Regions from separate parts of the Ruegeria sp. CDSA246 genome, predicted to be linked through region 2. Evidence: riboswitches for the same ligand, from Rfam matches in the RefSeq annotation. Region 2 holds a riboswitch; each other region holds the start of a gene.

Region 1 (4,975 bases), on a different contig from region 2:
ATTGGCGGCGTCCAGTGGAGAGGTGCCGGATGCGCCTTTGCCCGAAAACGCGGTGGCGTTGATGATGGCCGACGGTTCAAGGGAGGCGATGTTCTCGCGCAGCCAATCGGCGGCTGCAGGTGCTTTCAGCGAGGGAGCGAACATGCCTACAGCTTCGATGCCGCGTTCCCGCAATCGGCGGATCAGGGCTGCGACCGGGGCGGTGTCTGCAGATGTCAGATAAGCACGATAGAAAGTCACCAGAATACGCTTCGCGCCGCTCGAGAATGCTGTTTCGACCGGGACTACGCCACGATCCGGGCACCACGCGCCGCACTCTGGCAAGGTCTTAGCGCCCATCACCGGCCCGGCATAAAGCCCCGCCGCAAGCGCCATTTGAGCCAAGGCCGCTTGCGCCGCGACTTCGCCACCGGTGTCACACAGATGCGCAAGCCGCCGCAGGGTTGAGACGGGCAGGGTGGAGTAATCATCCAGCCGCGTATCCTCACGCCCATCGGCAGGTAGGACGGCCAGTGCGATCCCCTTGGATTGCGCCAGCGCCAGAACTTGCTGCAAGCCATAGGACCAGTAAGGCACGCCGCCGATCAAACGGATCAGAATGCCCTTGGCGCCCTCGAGCGTTTGCTCGACATAAGTGTCGACGGACAACGGGTGTTTCAGTGCTGTCAGGTTCGCCAGCCGCATTGTCGGCATTCGCCCTTCGGCCCCGCCACCGCGATGCCAGCCCGCCGCGAAAGCACCAAGGTCACTGTCCGAAAAGGACAGCACCACCAGATCCGCCGGACTTTGGCCCAGATCGGTCGGGGTCTCGGTTTCCTCGAGCCCGTGGCTTTCGCGGAAGACGACGTGCATGGCTTACTCGGCGGCCTCGGTCACGCCCACGAGGATATCGCGGATCGTGGCCTCTTTGATGTCGTCGTGTTCGGCGATGACCACCAGACGCGAACGGCGCTCTTCACCGGGTTCCCACGGGCGGTCATACTGGTGACGTACGCGGGCACCAACGGCCTGCACCAGCAGACGCATGGGTTTGCCCTGAACGGCGGCATAGCCTTTGACGCGCAGGATGTTCAGCTCATTGGCCAGACGTTCGATATTGGCGACCAGTTGGGCCGGGTCGGTCTGTTCAGGTAACTCGACGATGATGCTTTCGAAATCGTCGTGTTCGTGGTCGTGATGGCCATCGTGATGCGACGGACGGGCATCCATGTCATCCTCGGCGGCCGCTTCCAGCCCCAGCACGACGCGCACGTCTACGGCACCTTCGGCGACTTCGACCACTGGCAGCGGACGCGGAGCTTCGGCGGCGATGACTTCTTTGGCTTTCGCCACACCTTCGGCGCCCGCCAGATCGGGTTTTGTCAGCAGGATGATGTCGGCGCACGAGATCTGATCCTCGAACACCTCTGACAGGGGCGTTTCGTGGTCGATCGAGTCGTCAGCCAGGCGCTGGGCGTCCACGGCTTCGACACTCGGAGCGAAGCGCCCGGCGGCGACGGCCTCGGCATCGGCCAGAGCGATCACACCGTCAACGGTGATCTTAGAACGGATATCCGGCCAGTCGAACGCCTTCAGCAGCGGCTTCGGCAGCGCCAGACCAGAGGTTTCAATCAGAATGTGATCGGGGCGCGGCTCCAGCGCCATCAGTGCCTCGATGGTCGGAATGAAGTCATCGGCTACGGTGCAGCAGATGCAGCCATTGGCCAGTTCCATGATGTTTTCCGCCGGGCAATCCGGAATGGCGCAGGATTTCAGGATATCGCCATCGACGCCAACATCGCCAAATTCATTGACGACCACAGCCAGACGCTTGCCCTGCGGGTTCTGCATCAGGTGCTTGACCAGCGTGGTCTTGCCCGAGCCCAGAAAGCCGGTGATCACGGTGACGGGAAGTTTTTCAAGATTGCTCATTTCAGGGCTCCAATCGGGGGAATGCGGGCCGCACAGTTTTTGCGGAAATGTTCGGGGCGCTCACGCCATTTCACCAGACCGTCTTCAGCGGCCAGATATTTGGTGACGCCTTCGACGATGGTCTCGACATGGTCGGCCTCGTCGAGGTTTTCATAGACGAAGGTCCATCGGGACGGGCCACCACGCAAAACGATCGAACATCCCTGATCACAGTTCGACAGGCATTCCACCGGCTTCAGGTCCACGCCGTCAGGCAAACCCGCCTGTTCAAGCGCTGTGTGCAGCAAAGTGCCGGGTCGCTGAGCGTCATCTTCGATGGGCAACCCACGGCGGCATGTCGTGCAGACCAGCAATTCGACTGGTGCGGTCTCGGTCACGTCTCTCATCCCCCTAATCCTTTGTACGGGGGACGGGGTTTCATGCGGGCCACGTGTGCGACATGGACCCGACACCGGAACACCCCGCCCGGTTTCAACTTCGGGTGCTGGCAGGTCTCCCGGCTTGCGGATGTCAGAGCGTTTGCCCTGTCGGATGTCCCGCCTTCCCGGCCTATTGGGCCAGTGGCTTTGGGCACCCTCTCCGGTCACGGTCGCGGGGGCGGCTGTGCTTGGCGATGACATCGCTGGCACATTCCCTTTTCATCCATCCGAGGATGGACACCAACGCATGCGACATGCGGCACGGGCAGGGGGCTTGTCAAGCACGACTGAGGATTGAAAACCGGTTAAGTCAGAAAAGCGACCAGCCGAAGTCAGTCAGCGGCATCCGATGCGATCCGATCACGAAGCCAGGAGCAAAACAGCCCCGCAGCCGCGGATGATTGAGCGCTTCCGGGCTTGGCAATCAGGTAGTGCGGTTGTGCAAACGGAATCGCTGGACCGGCAATCGCAACAGGCGCGCCTTGGGCAATCGCGTTCTGTGCGAACCTTTGGGCAATATTAAGGAAGCGGGCAAAGGCGCGACAAAGACAAAGCACATCCCTCTACCACTGTCGCATTGTGCGTCGCGCCGTTTGTTCGCGGGAAAAGATTTGGCACGTGTGGCATTACTTTCAAACCGCTTCGACATTTAACCCCGGACATCAACGGCGACGGTTATGCTGTTCCAGAAGCCAGTAGGAACATGATACCCAAGTGTATACGCCCGAATTTGCGAAAGCAGCGCAGAAGGCTAAGTGTTTGAAAAAGAAGTGGAGGCGAGTACCAATTTCGAACTTGCGTAAAGGAATTAAATTTCTTAATAAATAACAATTGTTTAGTGAGATTTTATCGGTACGTGGGCTTGCGAATGTTGCGGGATTGTTGGTTGAAATTGTTCATTGGCTTAACGCCATCAAGGATGATGCTCGATTTTTGGTTCAAGTGGATTTTGGTGCAATGATCACAGCAACGCTGATTGCTTTCAGGCGCGTCGCAGCCTGAATGCGCCGTCACTCGACCTTCCGCCCGTCAAGATATGAGCCGGTGTTCGGATACCTTGAACGCTGCTTCAATAGCTGCACGATTTCGTCGGCAACAACTGCCATTTTGTCATTTGAAAGATTCTGATGCCGGTTTGCCAGAGTAGTCAGTAGTATACGTAATTCTTCATCCGGAATGGAGCTGTCTAGAGCCACCGACATAATGCTGGGGCTTACAACGCGTGCTAAAACAGTTGAGCGCCGTTAGACAATTGCTCCCGGATCGAACGTCGCGTTCTGGAGGTGTCTAAACCTGGTTCGTTCGTGAAGGTAAGTGTCGTGAGCGAACTTTTCCTCCGGTAGTCGTTTCTCTGCGATCTTCCGATGGAACCTTACAAGTCTAGCAACGTCTTTGACTACAGTGGTGGTCGTTTTCAGTACATCCAGCTTTTTGTCCGAACGGATGTATTCTCGAGCGTCCGCTTTGCACTTGAAACCTGCGAAAAGCAAAGCGTTTGAATCGAGTAGCAGTCGCACCGTGCGACTTTCCCCCATCGAAATGGTTATGCCAGGCTCCACCAAATGATGATGTAGAATAAAGTTCCTTAGACCCATGGCAAAACTATGCGCGCCGGAGTTCTTCCCGATTACCCTTCCAATTCCCCGGGTGTAAGATTCACTGTTTTCCAGCTTGGAGTATTTTCGGATACGTCTGCAAACATCTACGTATGAAGCATAAAGCGCAGAGAATGTTAAAAGATTGGATGTTGCCTTAGATTGTTCTCGAGCATACGCAGAGTTATCTGAGCGCTTGAACTCAAGAACGGTGTCCATCCCTGCCGTAGCCGCATTCAAACCAAGGCTTGCTTCCAGCATTGCGGCATGCACCCTTTCTAAGTTCTCCAGTGCGGTATGAACTTTATGGTAAGGGGAAAAGCGCAATGCGTAATTCCACGATTCCTCTTGCAGCTTTGAAGTGTATGCGGCGAAACCCTCTGGATGATCCGTGCTGCTTTCTGAAGTATATGATGCGACCGTCAGCGCTCGGTTTAACTCGGCGAACTGACCGTCTCCAAAGTCCCATCTCAGTAGGTCGACTTGAGAGAAACACTTCGCTAATTGAAACTCCTGTGTGGTAACACCCTTTGAGACGGATGCAAAAAGATCGTGTGGTTTAAAGCGATGCTTGGCAATGAAACTCGCAAAATCTTCTTTGGGCATTCGAAACCTAGCTAGTTTTGTTGATATCGCATCGAAGACTTTCCGACATGAACTATAAAATTGACTACTAGGGTGCCGCTCTCGGGCGTCTTCTGGTTCCAGCTTCAACCTATGCGGTTACTATCTAGGTATGATGAAGCTTGCAAATCTGTTCCGAAGACAACAACCCCAACCCAAAAACCCACTTTTGAGTTTTTTCGCACCGGCCAATAGAACACGGCGCGAATAAACCCACGTAACAATGCCATGGAAGGACCCGCGATTTTCTTCGGTGGACCAATGTATGAGTTCTTGGCTCGGTTTTGATGACTACGTGGGAGGGAAGGCGAACAAACACCGTCGGATTCTTCGCAATGAACGCAGCGGTGTTGTGCACTGTTTTCAAAGTGCGGGGAGCGGGGGAGGGGGATTCCTTAGAGCATTCTAGAAAAGTGTATTTCTGCG
Region 2 (4,975 bases):
GCTGCCGCGGCCGCCTTGATACCCGCAAGGCTGTAGGGTTGGTGCAAAGGTGCGAAGGGAATGAAACCGCTTAGCGTATCAAAGACGTGCTCGTCCACCACGACAGGTTCCGAATAGACTGGCCCGCCGTGAACGACGCGGTGGCCCACGGCCCGGACGTGAGTGTCCGGCAGGTATTCGCGGGTAAGTTCAAGAAACGCATTGATGGCCTCGTCATGTGTTTTAGCCCCAGACAGCTGGCGATCGACAGATCGCCCCCCCGCCGATTGGGCCAACAGGCGTGGGGCATCCCCCAACCGCTCGATCTGACCGCGCCAGCGCATACTGGGGCGTCGATCCTCGACCAGTTCGTACAACGCGAATTTCAACGAGGACGACCCGGCATTCAGTGCCAAAACATGTTCAGCCATGGATTTTGCCTTCATTCGCAATTGCATGCAGCGCCGCGACAGCACAAGACGCCAGCCGCGAAGCATCGTCATCTGCCCGAGATGTCAGGATAATCGGTGCCGCAGCACCTATCACGACGCCGGCAGCCTCGGCATGAGAGATATATGTCAGCTGCTTGGCTACCATGTTGCCGGCTTCGATATTCGGAACAACCAGAATGTCTGCGACCCCCGCGACCGGTGAGGTGATGCCTTTTGTCCGCGCGGCGTTCAGATCAACCGCATTGTCCATTGCCAGAGGGCCATCGACCAGCCCGCCGGTGATTTGTCCACGCTCGGCCATTTTCGACAACAGCGCCGCATCGACAGACGACGGTAAATGCGGGTTGATGGTCTCAACCGCCGACAAGACGCCAACCTTGGGCATCTCGATGCCAATAGAATGCGCAAGATGGATGGCGTTCTGAACAATATCGGCCTTGGTTTCGAGATCCGGTGCAATATTCACCGCCGCATCAGTAACCATGATGGGCCGGGACATGCCCGGCACGTCCATGACGAACACATGCGACAAGCGTCGCCCGGTCCTCAGGCCGTTTTCGCGGCGAAGAACGGCGCGTAGAAGGACATCTGTGTGCAAGTGACCTTTCATCAGCATCCGGGCCTTACCTTCAACGACCAGTCCGACCGCGCGTTGGGCGGCCACTTCGTGGTCTCGCGCTTCAATGATTTCAACTCCGGACAAATCGGCCCCAAGCTGGGCGGCAGCGGCGGTGATTTTGTCCGGGTCGCCCACCAAAATCGGAGTAATGATGCCGTTTTCCAACGCGAGCAATGCCCCGCCTAGCGAATTCGGCTCTTCCGGGGCGACGATCGCTGTGGCCATCGGGTCCAGAGGACGTGCCTTTTCCAACAAAGCGTCGAAGTGCCGGTGACGCTGAACGATCAGTCCCGGTACCTCGACCGAGTCGAAGGTCAAATGCCGCGACGGTGGCGTGACCTGTACGGTGCCGCTTAGGATCAATGCGTTATCCCCGACCCGGCGCACTTCGGCGGAACAGGTCAGGTCGCCGTCTTCACGCTTTTCTGTAACAGCCACAAAGGCAGTCAGTTCTTCGCCCGCCAAAACCGAAGCATGAAAACTCAGATCCGCCCGACGTGTTTGCGTACCGGCCCCCGGCAAGATGTTCCCAATGACTGCGGCCACCAGACCAGCAGGCCACAAAGCGGGCGCGACAGCCTCGGGGCGCCCATCTCCATCACCGTCATAGGCTGCCAGGTTCAGCGGGTTGTGGTCGCCCGAAGCCGAGGCAAACGCGTACAAGTCGTCCACGGTGCACAATCGGGTGACCTGCGCCTTGTCGCCTACCTTCAGTTGAGAATAGGTTCGGCTTTCTTGAATTTTCATCTCGCCTGGCTTTGTTTTTGAATGTGCGTTCGTCGTTTCAAACATTGGATGTTCGCCCCCCGAAACCAGAACATATCCACCTTTGCCCCTACATTTCTGCGACGCAGCGTAGTCAGATCGTTGGCAAATGACAAATGACCTCTGTGCGTGGGGCGCTGAGTATTATCGCTTGACCCAAAATCGGAACTCGGGCAAGCATCACCGCGATGGTTCCCTGTGGTTCGCCAAGGGATGAAAAGGGAATACGGTGAGGTTGCCAACAAGCGCCAAGTCCGTGACTGCCCCCGCAACTGTAAGCGGTGAGCGACGCCAAATACCCACTGACCCCAAATGGGTCGGGAAGGATGGCCAAGCCACGACCCGCAAGTCAGGAGACCTACCATCCGATGTTCAACCAACCCGGGGCGGGGCGTCCTGGAAGGAGGCTTTATGACACGTCTAAGACGTGATGACATGATTGGCACCTTCTGTCCGCGCTTGGCAACAGGCGGAGTGGGCCATGTCGATCAGTCCTGATCATTTCCTTCTGATTTGCGAGACCTGCGAGGGCTCTGACCGGGCGGATTCATTGCGCGCTGCGCTTGCAAGCAAGCTTCCATCCAGTTTTGGCATCCGCAGCGTTTCCTGCATGGCCGGTTGCGGTCGGCCCACAACCGTCGGGTTTCAGGCATTCGACAAAGCGCAGTACCTTTTCGGTGACATCCAATCGGCTGAGGACTTGGATGCTTTGGCCGAATTTGCACGTCAATACCATCGCAGCGGTGACGGTTGGACCAACGCATCGCAGCGCCCGCCTGCCCTTCTTGATAAGATCCTGGCGCGCCTGCCACGGCTAAAGCTGGAGACAAGCGCATGACCTGCGGAGCTTTCCTTGAGGCGCGCGGGCTGGAGTATTACGCCCTGAACGGCGACGTACTGCTGCAAAACGTCAATTTCGAACTGAATGAAGGGGCAACCCTGGCAATTGCGGGCCCAAACGGTGCGGGCAAGACAACGTTGCTGAATCTTTTGTGCGGCGGTGAAGAGATTGTGCTGGGGGACGTTTTGGTAAAGGGGCGCAGTCTTCGGCAGCTTTCGGCGATGGACCGCGCCCGAATGATCGCCGTAGTCAGTCAGCAGGAATCGCCGGACGGGCGTTTGTTTCTGCGCGACTACGTGGCCCTCGGGCAAATCCCGATCCGTGCCGACCGATCTGCCGCTGAGCACGCCTTGGAATTGGACCGCATCCTGAAACTGACCGGACTCGTCGCCCTCGCAGACAAACGGATGGCCGTGCTATCTGGCGGGGAACGCCAGCGTGCTCATATCGCAAGGGCGCTGGCGCAGAACCCCTCACTGCTGTTTTTGGATGAGCCGACGAACCATCTGGACCCGGACGCCAAGGGACGCATGCTGTCGTTGGTGGCCGAGCTGGGCATTACGGTCGTCATGATCGTCCATGATCTGGTCATGATCCCCGAATTCGCGACCCATGTCGCGTTGATGAAATCCACGCGCCTGACCGGTTTCGGCCCGGTGCACGAAGTGCTGACACCCGAAAGGGTCCGTGAAACGTTTGGTGTCGATTTTCTTAGCTTTCAGCACGAAGGCCGCATGATCCCGGCACTGGATATCCGAAGAACCACTACCTCAAACTAGGAAAAACAACATGAACAAAACTCTCTGGTGCGCAGCACTGATCAGCGGCCTTGCAAGTGCCGTAACAGCGCACGAGATCACTGTCGACAATTGTGGCGAGCCGATGGTGTTTGAAACTCAGCCCGAGCGGCTGGTCGTGCACGACATGAACATGACCGACATGGCCTTTGCGCTGGGTTTGCAGGACAAGATCGTTGGCCTGACGGGCATCACCGGCTGGTACAAAACCAGCCCCGAGTTTGACACCCTGCGCGGCGACATCCCGGAACTTGCGCCTAAGTACCCGACAGTTGAAAATCTGGTCGCTGTCGAACCCGACCTTTTCTTTGCTGGCTGGTACTATGGCATGAAGCCGGGCGGTGACGTGACCCCCGACACGCTTGCGCCGTTTGGCATCAAAACGATGATCCTGACGGAAAGCTGCGTACATCTGGATAAGGATCGCCCCGAAGCCAGCATGGATTTGCTGTTCACCGACGTCCTTCGCTTGGGCAAAGTCATGCGCGTTGAGGACAAGGCAGAAGAGCTTGTTTCCGGCTGGAAAGAAGAACTGTCCGCGATCGAGACACAGACAGCCGACCTGCCGAAACCCCGCGTTTTCCTGCTGGACGGCCCCGCCGATGCCCCGTTTACGGCTGGTAAATTTGCCATTCCCGACGCGATGATTGCTGCCGCTGGCGGCGAGAACGTCACCCATGATATGGACACCAGCTGGGGACGTTCCTCGTGGGAGGCTGTTGCCGCTTCGAACCCGGAATTCCTGGTTTTACTTGATTATCAAACTGGAAACGGCGCCGCAGATACCTTCAAGTTCCTGCAGGACCATCCCGTGATGTCTCAGACGGATGCGGTCAAGAACGAACGCTGGATTGGTCTGCGCTACGAGGAACTGACACCCGGACCGGCAAATATCGAAGCAATTTCGAAAATGGCCAAAGCCATGCACCCGGGCCTGAACTGATATGGGCCGACTTGGCCTTACACTCTTGCTGGGGGCGGCTGTATTGGCCGCCCTTTTGCTAACCTCGACGGTCTACGGGACCACATCCATCCCGGCCTCTGACGCACTGGCCGGTGTCTTGTTGGGCACGGGAATGGTGGAAGGGGAAATGTCTCCGCTCCACCGCATCGTGTTTGACCTGCGCTTACCACGCGCGCTGTTTGCCGCCGTGATCGGTGCCGGGTTGGGCATCGTCGGCGTTGTCCTGCAAACCACCACACGCAACGATCTGGCGGACCCGTTTCTGTTCGGCCTGTCCTCTGGCGCTGCGGCGGGAGCTGTCTTTGTCATTACAGTAACCGGAGATGTTCTGGGCTTTTGGACCCTGCCACTGGCCGCGTTTTTCGGAGGGCTTGTCGCATCAGGCATTGTGCTGGCTTTGGTTCATGGGCTGCGCACAAGCGCGCCCGAAAAACTGATCCTCGCGGGGCTTGCGGTTTCGTTTTTGTTTTCAGCTATTACCAATTATCTGATTTTCGCGGGCGACAGCCGTGCGGCGCATTCTGTTATCTTTTGGATGCTTGGGGGTTTGGGTCTTGC
Region 3 (4,975 bases), on a different contig from region 2:
TCTGCAAGGCCCAACATTGCCCGAACCTGATCGGCGCTGGTTTCCCCTGCACCATGTGAGATCGCCTGATCCAACAGCGAGGTCGCATCGCGGGCAGAGCCTTCGGCCGCACGTGTGATCAAAGCAAGCGCGTCTTCGGCGATCTGTGCGTTTTCCGCCGCGGCGATCTTGTTGAGCAGACCGATCATATCTTCGGGTTCGATCCGGCGCAGGTCAAACCGCTGGCAGCGCGACAGCACTGTCACCGGGACCTTGCGGATTTCGGTCGTCGCAAAGATGAACTTTACATGTTCGGGCGGTTCCTCAAGCGTTTTGAGCAGCGCATTGAAAGCGCTGGTCGACAGCATGTGAACTTCGTCGATGATGTAAATCTTATAACGCGCACTGGCGGCACGATAGCGAACGCTGTCGATGATCTCGCGGATATCGTTCACGCCGGTGCGGCTGGCGGCGTCCATCTCCATCACGTCGACATGCCGGCCTTCCATGATGGCAACGCAATGCTCGCACTGACCACAAGGTTCGGTCGTTGGCTTGCCTTCACCATCGGGACCGATGCAGTTCATACCTTTGGCGATAATCCGGGCAGTGGTGGTTTTGCCGGTGCCGCGAATACCGGTCATGATAAAGGCCTGCGCGATCCGATCCGCTTCGAACGCATTTTTCAGCGTGCGCACCATTGCGTCCTGTCCAACCAGATCTGCAAAGGTTTCAGGGCGGTACTTGCGGGCAAGAACCTGATAGGCGGGGCTGGGCGTTTCGGTCATGTCTGCTCTGTCAGATTCGTGTCAGAAATGCAGCGTAGAGACCCGGGCCGCCCGCGTCCACAGCATGCTTTGTGGAATTTCGGTTTGGACAGCGTCTGTAAGCGGGATAAATAGGCTGTCAAAATCTGGTGGGCCGGTGGCAGTAGGAGCATAAGCTTTGGCAAAATTTGCAATCTACGCGCTGCCTGTTGGCACAGGCACCTTGGCGCTGTCCCCCTTGCCTAGCGGCGGCAGTGGGTATGTGGATGATCTGAGGGTGATACAGGACTGGAACCCCGATCTGGTGATTTCAATGACCACCGAGGCCGAGATGCGGCAGGTCGGCGCAGGCGGTTTTGGTCGAGACGTTCAAAGCAGGTCCGCGACCTGGGTGCATCTTCCGGTCGAGGATTTTGGCACGCCGCCCCTGCCAATCGAAACTCTTTGGCCCGACGCCAGCGCAGCCGCCCGGCAGGTGCTGTCCGACGGTGGACGCGTGCTGGTGCATTGCCGGGGCGGTTGTGGGCGGTCGGGGATGGTCGCGCTGAGGCTCATGGTGGAAAGCGGTGAAGATCCAAACCACGCGCTAAACCGGCTGCGCTTGGCCCGACCATGCGCGGTGGAAACGGATGAGCAGATGGCTTGGGCCATGAAACCGGCCCAGAGCGATCGGTGAACTAGGATCAGGCCGTGGCTTGTTGAACAACCTGATGCGATGGACGCGGTGCAAGGGCCGATGCCTGAAGCATGGCGCAAGGCAAGGCCGCCAAAACACCAGCAGGCAGAGTGGAAAAGTCAGGGTTGAACATCATATCGGCGTATTCGTCCAACGTGTCGGCCGAGTCGCCCGTGTTTGCCCCGCAATAGACCCTGATCCGGGCCGGGCTGGCGCGAAACCGTGCGGTGCAACCCTCATCGCAATGGGTCAGTTCGCTGGAGCCGTCCACCTCAAATTCGCTGGTCGTCATTGGTTGTGCTGTTGCCATCGCCTCGGCCAATGCCCGAGCCATTTGGGCCAATGCGGGGCATGTTTTCCCCGTTTTCTGGCACAGGGTGGCGGTGAATTCGTGGGTCGTTGTCTTCCAGATCATAATGCGCCCTCCGCGCGGTGAGCGGGGGACGTGGAACAGGGAACTCAGCGTACTGAAGACCTGCCCGGACACCCCGCCCGAGTTTCGGTTTTTACTTTGATGGCAGGTCTCCTGACTTGCGGGTCATTGCTTTGCCGACCTTCCCAGCCTTTCGGCCAGTGGTATTTCGGCATTGCTTACCGCTTACAGTTGCGGGGGCAGTCGCGGCCTTGGTCTGTTCCGGCATTGCCGGGCTGGACCGCACCGAGTTCCCTTTTCATCCCGCCCCAATATAAGGACGAGAACCATCACCTCATCGCTAGCGGTTGTAGGTGGCTTGAGTCAAGCGGGCTGTTTTCCATCGTTCAAGTGGACGCTTGGTCACTTTGAAAATCTGTTGACTCTAGTCGCGCAAAAGCGCCGATATGCCATATGTGAACCGAATAGTTCAGATGCTTGCGAGGGCACCATGTTGGACAACACTCCGGTCGTTTTGACCGAAGATTTCACGTTTTCTGCCGGAGAGGCCGAACTGTCGGCACGGCTGTATATGCCTGCCTCGGCACCTGATGTGGCGGTTGTAGTCCATGCAGCCACAGGCGTACCGCGCGACTATTACCAGCATTTTGCGCGGTGGTTGGTGGAAGAACAGGGTATGGCCTGTCTGACCTATGACTATCGCGATTTTGGCCACTCTCTACACGGGCGCCTGCGCGATTCGCAGGCCACGATGGCTGACTGGGCGTTGATCGACATGCCCGCTGCTCGCGCCGAAATGCGGCGCAGATTTCCCGCCGCCCAGCAGTGGAGCATTGGCCATTCGGTGGGTGGAATGCTGGGGCCAATTCAGCCCGATATTGAGCAGATCGACCGGATGATCTGTGTCTGTTCAGGTTTGGTGACGGTATCCGACCACCCCTGGCCGTATCGCGCACTGGCGACAATGTTCTGGTATGCCCACCCGCCATTGCTGGTTAAGGCATTGGGATACCTGCCGGGCAAGGCACTTGGGTTCGGCTCGGACCTTCCGGCACGTGTCTACTGGCAGTGGCGCAAATGGTGCACCGCTGCGCTGAGCTATGTGCCGGATATCGGCAAAAGCCTTCCAGACGCCCGTTGGGCTGCGTCGGAAACACCCGTCGATCTGTTCACAATGGACGATGATCAGGTGGTGCCCCCGAACGCGGTTTGGCGCCTGGCCGATCTTTACGGTCCCAAAGCCCGCCGGCATCAGTTGTCGCCGAAAGACTTTGGATTGGCCGAGGTCGGTCACATCGGCGCATTTGCGCGCCGAAATGCGGCCATATGGCCCCGGTTAATCGCCTGAGCCGGTACTTACAGCTTTTTGCGGGATTTCTTGTCCTGCATCACCGATCGTACCATCTTACCAAAGGCCTTGTCGCGCGCACGAGACTGCGCAACGGTTTCCGAGTTCCTTTCATCTTCGCGCCGCAGCTTTCGCCAGCGCTCCAACCGCTCGGTGTCCAGTGATCCGTTTGCAATCGCATCCTGCACGGCGCAGCCCGGCTCGGCCTGATGCTGACAATCGGAAAAGCGGCAGGTCTGAGCCAATTCCAGAATGTCAGAAAAGACCTCATCGACGCCATCCTGCGCATCCAGCAACCGCAAAGCCCGCATGCCGGGTGTATCGACCAGCCATCCGCCGTTCTGCATCGGATGCAACGCGCGGGCAGTTGTCGTGTGCCGCCCGCGCGCGTCGTCCGCGCGAACGCCGGACGTTGCCTCATCCAGGCCCGTCATGGCGTTGACCAATGTTGTCTTGCCGACACCGGATGAGCCGACCATTGCGGCAGTCTGCCCGGTGGAGCACCAGGACAGAACTTGCTGCACGTCCAGGGCATCCAAAGCATTGATAGCCAGCACGGTCAAAAACGGAGCCAGCGACTCGGCTGCTTTGGAGAAATTATCAGGATCGGCGCAGGTATCGGCCTTGGTTAGAACGATCACCGGATAGCACCCGGCCTGGTGTGCCAAAGCCAAATACCGTTCCAGTCGGGCCAGATTGAAGTCAGCATTGCAGGAACTGACGATGAACAGCACATCCACATTAGCAGCAATCAACTGAGCCTGGGCCCCGGTTCCGGCGGCGCGGCGTTTCAAAAGGCTGCGGCGTTCCAGCAGCTGTTGAACGCGGTTATGATCATCCGCCAATACCCAGTCGCCGACGGCGAAGTCGCCCGTCGGCTGGGCCAGGGTGAGCAGAGGTGTTTCACCGTTGATGTTTGCACCGATCAGACGATCACGGTGAACGGCTGTGATGCGAAAGGGAACGCACGAAGGATTGGCCGCATGTTGGGCGGCAAAGTGTGAGGACCATCCCAGGTCCGAAAGTGTAAAAGACATTGTTCTGCCTGTGTTCAGGTACAGCAATCCGTCTGGATGGCGGTCGCGCATCCAGCGGTAATGTGTTCAGGCAGGTGTGAGGGTCGGCCTCAGAAACGCTTTGCCTGAAGGGTTTTTGCTACAATCATAAAAGCCCTCCTGCGGCTAGCGGTTCAAGTAAGTGAGAGGTTGGACATCGACCCAAGCGGGGCTCGTTGTGGCTGCTTCCTTCCGGACCTGACCAGGTTGGCGAGGCGCTCGCCCGCGCCAACCTCTCGAATTTTGATATAGGGAAGACACGCAGAGATGACAACCCGTCACAGTGACAGTTGTATGTGCAAAAACCCCTCGGCATCCGTGCCAGCCAGCTTTGGGCTGAACTCTGCGATGTCCGCGAGATGACGCTGTGCCTTTGGACCGGTCTTCAACAGGACAGTGGACCCTGGCATGGGCGCAAAACGGAATGGGCAGGGACCTTGTTCCAGCGATTCTGTGGGCATTGCACCGGTCAGGTAGCCCTTCAACGCGTGTTGGATCGGCAAGGCTGGAACGTTGATGACTTCGGCGTCTTGTATGAACGGAAAATGTCCACCGCCGCTGGCGCGGTAATTGTTCAGTGCAACGACAAAGCGGTGTTCGGCCGTCACTGCGTGGCCCTGGAAACGAAGATCTGAGATGCGCCGGTATGCCGGATTTACCAGTCGCCCTTCCGCATCGAACCGAGGCGGTACGCTGAGGTCGATCACGTAGCTTAGCCCGAACAGAACATCGAAATTGTGTCCGGCTCGATCAGGATTGACCAATTCAGTTTGCGCG
Region 4 (4,975 bases), on a different contig from region 2:
GTCGCGTTTTTGGTACCGCCAAAAACTTGTGACTTTCCGCCACATCACTAGCGTTCGCCTTCCTCTCACTTACATGTGCGGCATCAAAATGAGGCGGACACATGATAGACGACGACCCCCAACCCGCAGGGTATTATAACACGCACGACATATGGACCTTGGACCCCACGCCTGCGGACCAGTTGGTCTATGACGCCTTTGCCTCGGGCGTTGTCGACCTTTTGCAAGTGTTGGATGACAACAAGACGATGATGTCACGGGACGTTTACGCGAGACTTTTTGCCTCGCTATTGGATCTTTCCCGTACTTTGGGAGAATACGAAGACGGCTGGAAGCCGGACTAAGCGACATTTTCCCAAAACCCAGTGTTCCAAGGCACGGTATGAGGCGGCGGCTCTAGCACCGCCTCGTGTCTGCAGACCAATTAGCTTGCGGTTGCGTTCCCAAGTGCATTCAGCAGAGTGTTCAGATTGTGCTGGAACATCGCAAGGTAGCTGGTGGCAGGGCTACCCCGTTCCGACAAGGCGTCCGAGAACAGCCGTCCACCAATCACGATGCCAGTTTCATCCGAGATCTGCTGAATCAAAGTGGGGCTTGTGATGTTTTCAACAAACAACGCGGCAGCACCATCCGCCTTCAGTTGGTCAATCAGAACAGCAAGATCCTTGGCTGATGGCTCTGCCTCGGTGTCGATGCCAACCGGCGCAAGGAAAGTCAGGCCGTAGGCGTCTGCCAAATATCCAAATGCGTCATGTGCGGTCACAACCGTGCGGCGATTGGCGGGCAGACCTGCCAGCTTTGCCTTGGTTTCTGTATCCAGCGCCTCAAGCTGCGCGATATAGACCGCGGCATTGGCAGCGATTTCTTCGGCGTGCTCGGGCATCGCCTCTGTCATCACGTCGGCGACATTGGTCACGTAAATCATGCCATTCGACAGCGAATTCCAGGCGTGGGGGTCGATTTTGCCCTCGACTGTGACAGGCGTGATGCCGTCGGTGGCAACGTGCACGGTTGCGTCAGTGCCCGATTCAGCGATTAGGGTATCGGACCATGTCTCAAAGCCCAGACCGTTGACAAAGATGATATCCGCCTGGGCAACGGCCTTCGCATCTGCAACCGAAGGCTGATACACATGCGCATCCGCATCCGGACCCACGATTGTCGTAACTGTGGCCAGATCGCCCACGACTTCTTCAACCATGTCGCCGAGGATCGAAAAGCTGGCGACGATCTTGACGTTGTCTTCTGCCGCAACAGTCGGCAATGCAGCCAAAGCAAACGACACAGAGGCGATGCCGGCATAGAGTGACTTCACAAGAGTCATTGTGCTCTCTCTTCTTGTTGAATTTGGGCAATGGGGATGTCTTTGGAAACAGACGGTTTGCGCATCCGTCTGCCAAAACCAAGCGGACCGAAAATGGCGGAGAACAGAAAGAACCCACCGGCAACCAAAACGATCGCCGGGCCGGATGGCGTGTCCGGGAACAGGTAGGACAGGGTCAGGCCGATCCAGCAGCTGGACAAGGCAAATACAAAGCCCAGGACCAGTTGCCCGGTGATCGTACTGGCCCAATAGCGCGCAGCGGTCGCAGGCAGGATCATCAAGCCAACGGCCATCAACGTGCCCAGCGTTTTGAATGCCGCCAGCAGGTTCAGAACCAGCAGCAGCATAAAACCCTGATCAACCAGCCACGGCCGGCGCGTTTGAGTTTCGAAGAAAACCGGATCACAGGTGCTGACAATCAGCGGACGAAGCAGAACGGCGAATGCCAACAATGTTACCGTCGCCACCCCTCCGACAAGGATCATCGACGCGTCGTCGATCCCAAGGATTGATCCGAACAGGAAGCTTTTTAGTGGGACTGCGGACCCTGCTGCAGACAGAATAAAGATACCCACCGCCAGTGCGATCAGATACAGCGAGGCAAGGCTGGCATCGCTGCGCAGGATCGTCCGGCGTGCGAGAAAGGCGGTCAAAATGGCGACGCCAACACCCGCGATAAGCCCTCCGACCAGCAGTGACATGACTGACAAGCCCGCCGTGACAAAGCCGATGACGATGCCTGGCGTAATCGCATGGGCCATGGCCTCACCAGCCAGCGATAGGCGACGCAGAACAAGAAATGCCCCAACCGGCGCGACCGAAGCCGACAAAACCGTGGTTGCCACAAAAGCGCGACGCATGAAGGCAAAGCTCCACATTTCTGCGATCAGGTCATACATTGGCGTGCTCCGCTGTTGAATGGGTGCCACGGAACATCCAGGACGCCTGACTTTCCGAGAGGTATCCTTGCGCAACCAGCCGGTCTGGTGTCAGAACGTCATTCACCGGTCCATGGGTCGCCTCTTGCCCGCCCAAAAGCAGCGCGTGGCTGCAATAGTCCAGTACCGAGGAAAGATCGTGCACCACCAAAACCACCGCGCGCCCCTCATCGCGCCATCGGCGTATAATCGACAGCAGATGCGCCTCAGTACTTTGGTCGACGGCGGCAAACGGTTCATCCAGCAGGATCAGCGGCGCGTCCTGCATGACAACTCGCGCGAACAGCGCGCGCTGCAGTTGCCCGCCCGATAGCATATGCAGAGGCCGGTCAGCGATATCCAGTACCCCGGCCTCATCCAGCGCGGCGGCCATCCGGTCACGCGCCGCGGCGTCCAGCCCGGTACGATAACCAAACCCGCGCCAGGCACCCATCGCAGCAAGATCCCTCACACGGATGGGAAATCGGCGGTCGAACTCTGTCATCTGCGCCAGATACCCGATGTCACCAGGACGGCCCTGCGGCCAAGTCAAATTGCCCGAAAGAGGATCCATCAAGCCCAGCAGCATCTTTACAAAAGTGCTCTTGCCCGACCCGTTCGCACCAAGAACGGCAAGGGTCGTTCCAGCCGCGATATCCATGGAGAGGCGGTGAAACAATGTAAGGTCGCGGTAGCCCAACGTCAGATCGCGGATTTGTAAAACGGCCGTCATCAAATCACCGCGTAAATCGCGAGCCACAAGAGCGCCGACAGCGCCAGAGCCCCCGCCACCAGCACCGGAACGCTGAATTCTGTCAGACACTTACCCCTTTGGGTGTCAGCTTTTTGCAATGACAACGGCAACGCCTCCTGTGTTTGGACAGGGGCAAAGCGAGCGCAAGGTCGTGCACGGTACGGGCCGCTTGAAACATTGTCATCTCCCTCTGGGACACCCCGCCCAGGTTCATAAATTTCGGATGGCAGGTCTCCTGACTTGCGGGTCAAAGCTATCCCGATCCTTCCCAGGCTATTGCCCAGTGGACGATCTCGGGTCGCTCGCCGCCTACAGTTGCGGGGGCAGTCACGGAATTGGTCTTTTCACAGAACCGCACCGTATTCCCTTTTATCCCTGACCGCAGAATACAGTCGGGAACCATCACGTGGACCAAATACGAATTGATTTGATTCGACAAGAGCGCGAACCAATCGGTGATGGCAATTTGTACCAGGCTCCAATCGGCCAAAAAAATTCTACGATAAGGGTGCTAGCAATGGCAGTGACTTCGCGGGGCTCACTCAGAAGTTTTCAGCCTGGGTCTTGCAACGACCGGAACGCATAAACCTGCCAATACTTTGTTCGATTGGCTGCGGCGGCTCAAAGTTCCTCGACACACTCTTGACGACAGATACGCTTCGAAAGCTCACAGGCCCGAGCACAAAATACAAGAGTGGGTTTTGATTAAATGCTGTAACGGAAAGAAATTGATGGCCTTCGCAGCATTGCAGTTTTACCAGTGGTTCTTTTTCATTCCGGCATAAGCCTGTTCAGTGGAGGTTTTTTAGGCGTAGACGTTTTCTTCGTTATCAGCGGATATCTAATAACCTCTATTATCCTTGATGATCTTGGAAAAAATAGCTTCTTTCTTTTGAAGTTCTACGAGCGTCGGGACCGACGGATCTTGCCTGCCCTGAGTGTCGTCGTACTGGTGTGTATTCCTATCGCTTGGTTTACCATGCTGCCCGATCCACTGGAAAACTTCGGCCAGAGTGTCGTGGCCACGATGTTCTCTCTGAATAATGTTCTTCTCACGCTAACAAGTGGATACTGGGACCTCGCGTCCGAGTTCAAACCTCTGGTTCACACATGGAGCCTGGCAGTTGAAGAACAGTTTTACATAGTTTTTCCGCTTTTGCTTATGGCCCTGTACCCGGTAATTAAACACAGAACGGATCTGCTGGTTTGGGCTATCATCGGGTCCAGTTTCCTGGCGAGCGTACTGTTGGTTCAAACCCACCCGGAGAGCACATTTTATCTTCTGCATACACGCGCCTGGGAACTCGGATTCGGTGCATTGGGGGCATGTTGGGAAAATAAGCGCAAGGTTAGAGCGAGCAACAGTCTTTCGCTACTTGGCCTTATAGCGGTGATTGCATCTATGGTGATCTTTGACGGGACCATGCAACACCCGTCATACCTGACAGCCGTTCCGGTCGTCGGGTCTTTGCTCGTTCTCCTCTATGCAAAGGAAGGCACTTTTGTCGCCAAACTGCTGAGCATCAGAATTCTGGTTGGCATTGGCCTGATCAGCTACAGCCTGTATCTCTGGCACCAACCAATTTTCGCATTTGCGCGCATTGCGAGCTTTGAGGAACCCAGCCCGTATTTTCTTGCCAGCTTGATACCATTTGCATTCCTTTTGTCCTATCTGACCTGGCGTTTTGTCGAACAACCGTTTCGCAACAAAAACGCGATCTCTCTTTCACGCCTTGTTGTTTCGTGCACCGCAGTGACCGCAACGCTGTGTGCTGTTGGGCTTTCGCTGTATCTCGGCCAAGGCTTCCCTACACGCGTTTTCGACACGGATCGAGAGGTCGCAGCGGGGATGCACATTTGGTATAATCACCGCATCAGCCAATACGACGCAGATAAGTTTGATACGAACAGCGGCATCAACGTTTTGATTGTCGGAAACAGTCAGGCCCGTGATTTTGCGAATATTCTCATTGAGATGGG

The links. A riboswitch is a leader RNA that binds a small molecule or an ion and turns the genes downstream of it on or off. The one in region 2 is predicted to bind cobalamin.
Region 1: it holds a riboswitch for cobalamin, as region 2 does, so the genes downstream of both, AC2FI9_RS13810 (DUF1636 family protein) here and AC2FI9_RS05390 (DUF1636 family protein) in region 2, are expected to answer to the same signal.
Region 3: it holds a riboswitch for cobalamin, as region 2 does, so the genes downstream of both, AC2FI9_RS14150 (hypothetical protein) here and AC2FI9_RS05390 (DUF1636 family protein) in region 2, are expected to answer to the same signal.
Region 4: it holds a riboswitch for cobalamin, as region 2 does, so the genes downstream of both, AC2FI9_RS22095 (metal ABC transporter ATP-binding protein) here and AC2FI9_RS05390 (DUF1636 family protein) in region 2, are expected to answer to the same signal.

The regions. Positions count from the first base shown of each region.
Region 1 covers NZ_JBXWPD010000009.1:195,596-200,570, forward strand. The annotation lists gene cobN (cobaltochelatase subunit CobN) at 1-852, opposite strand, end outside; gene cobW (cobalamin biosynthesis protein CobW) at 856-1,911, opposite strand; gene AC2FI9_RS13810 (DUF1636 family protein) at 1,908-2,297, opposite strand; cobalamin riboswitch at 2,381-2,590, opposite strand; gene AC2FI9_RS13815 (hypothetical protein) at 3,162-3,332, shown strand; gene AC2FI9_RS13820 (hypothetical protein) at 3,575-4,531, opposite strand.
Region 2 covers NZ_JBXWPD010000003.1:153,091-158,065, reverse strand. The annotation lists gene AC2FI9_RS05400 (acetate/propionate family kinase) at 1-410, opposite strand, end outside; gene AC2FI9_RS05395 (bifunctional enoyl-CoA hydratase/phosphate acetyltransferase) at 403-1,797, opposite strand; cobalamin riboswitch at 1,990-2,195, shown strand; gene AC2FI9_RS05390 (DUF1636 family protein) at 2,297-2,653, shown strand; gene AC2FI9_RS05385 (ABC transporter ATP-binding protein) at 2,650-3,435, shown strand; gene AC2FI9_RS05380 (ABC transporter substrate-binding protein) at 3,446-4,396, shown strand; gene AC2FI9_RS05375 (FecCD family ABC transporter permease) at 4,398-4,975, shown strand, end outside.
Region 3 covers NZ_JBXWPD010000010.1:51,364-56,338, reverse strand. The annotation lists gene AC2FI9_RS14160 (DNA polymerase III subunit gamma/tau) at 1-767, opposite strand, end outside; gene AC2FI9_RS14155 (protein-tyrosine phosphatase family protein) at 925-1,422, shown strand; gene AC2FI9_RS14150 (hypothetical protein) at 1,430-1,837, opposite strand; cobalamin riboswitch at 1,922-2,141, opposite strand; gene AC2FI9_RS14145 (alpha/beta hydrolase family protein) at 2,286-3,143, shown strand; gene rsgA (ribosome small subunit-dependent GTPase A) at 3,152-4,180, opposite strand; RNA gene ffs (signal recognition particle sRNA small type) at 4,339-4,437, opposite strand; gene AC2FI9_RS14130 (bifunctional 2',3'-cyclic-nucleotide 2'-phosphodiesterase/3'-nucleotidase) at 4,477-4,975, opposite strand, start outside.
Region 4 covers NZ_JBXWPD010000031.1:9,446-14,420, forward strand. The annotation lists gene AC2FI9_RS22080 (hypothetical protein) at 102-344, shown strand; gene AC2FI9_RS22085 (metal ABC transporter solute-binding protein, Zn/Mn family) at 425-1,324, opposite strand; gene AC2FI9_RS22090 (metal ABC transporter permease) at 1,321-2,223, opposite strand; gene AC2FI9_RS22095 (metal ABC transporter ATP-binding protein) at 2,216-3,064, opposite strand; cobalamin riboswitch at 3,204-3,414, opposite strand; gene AC2FI9_RS22100 (acyltransferase family protein) at 3,723-4,975, shown strand, end outside.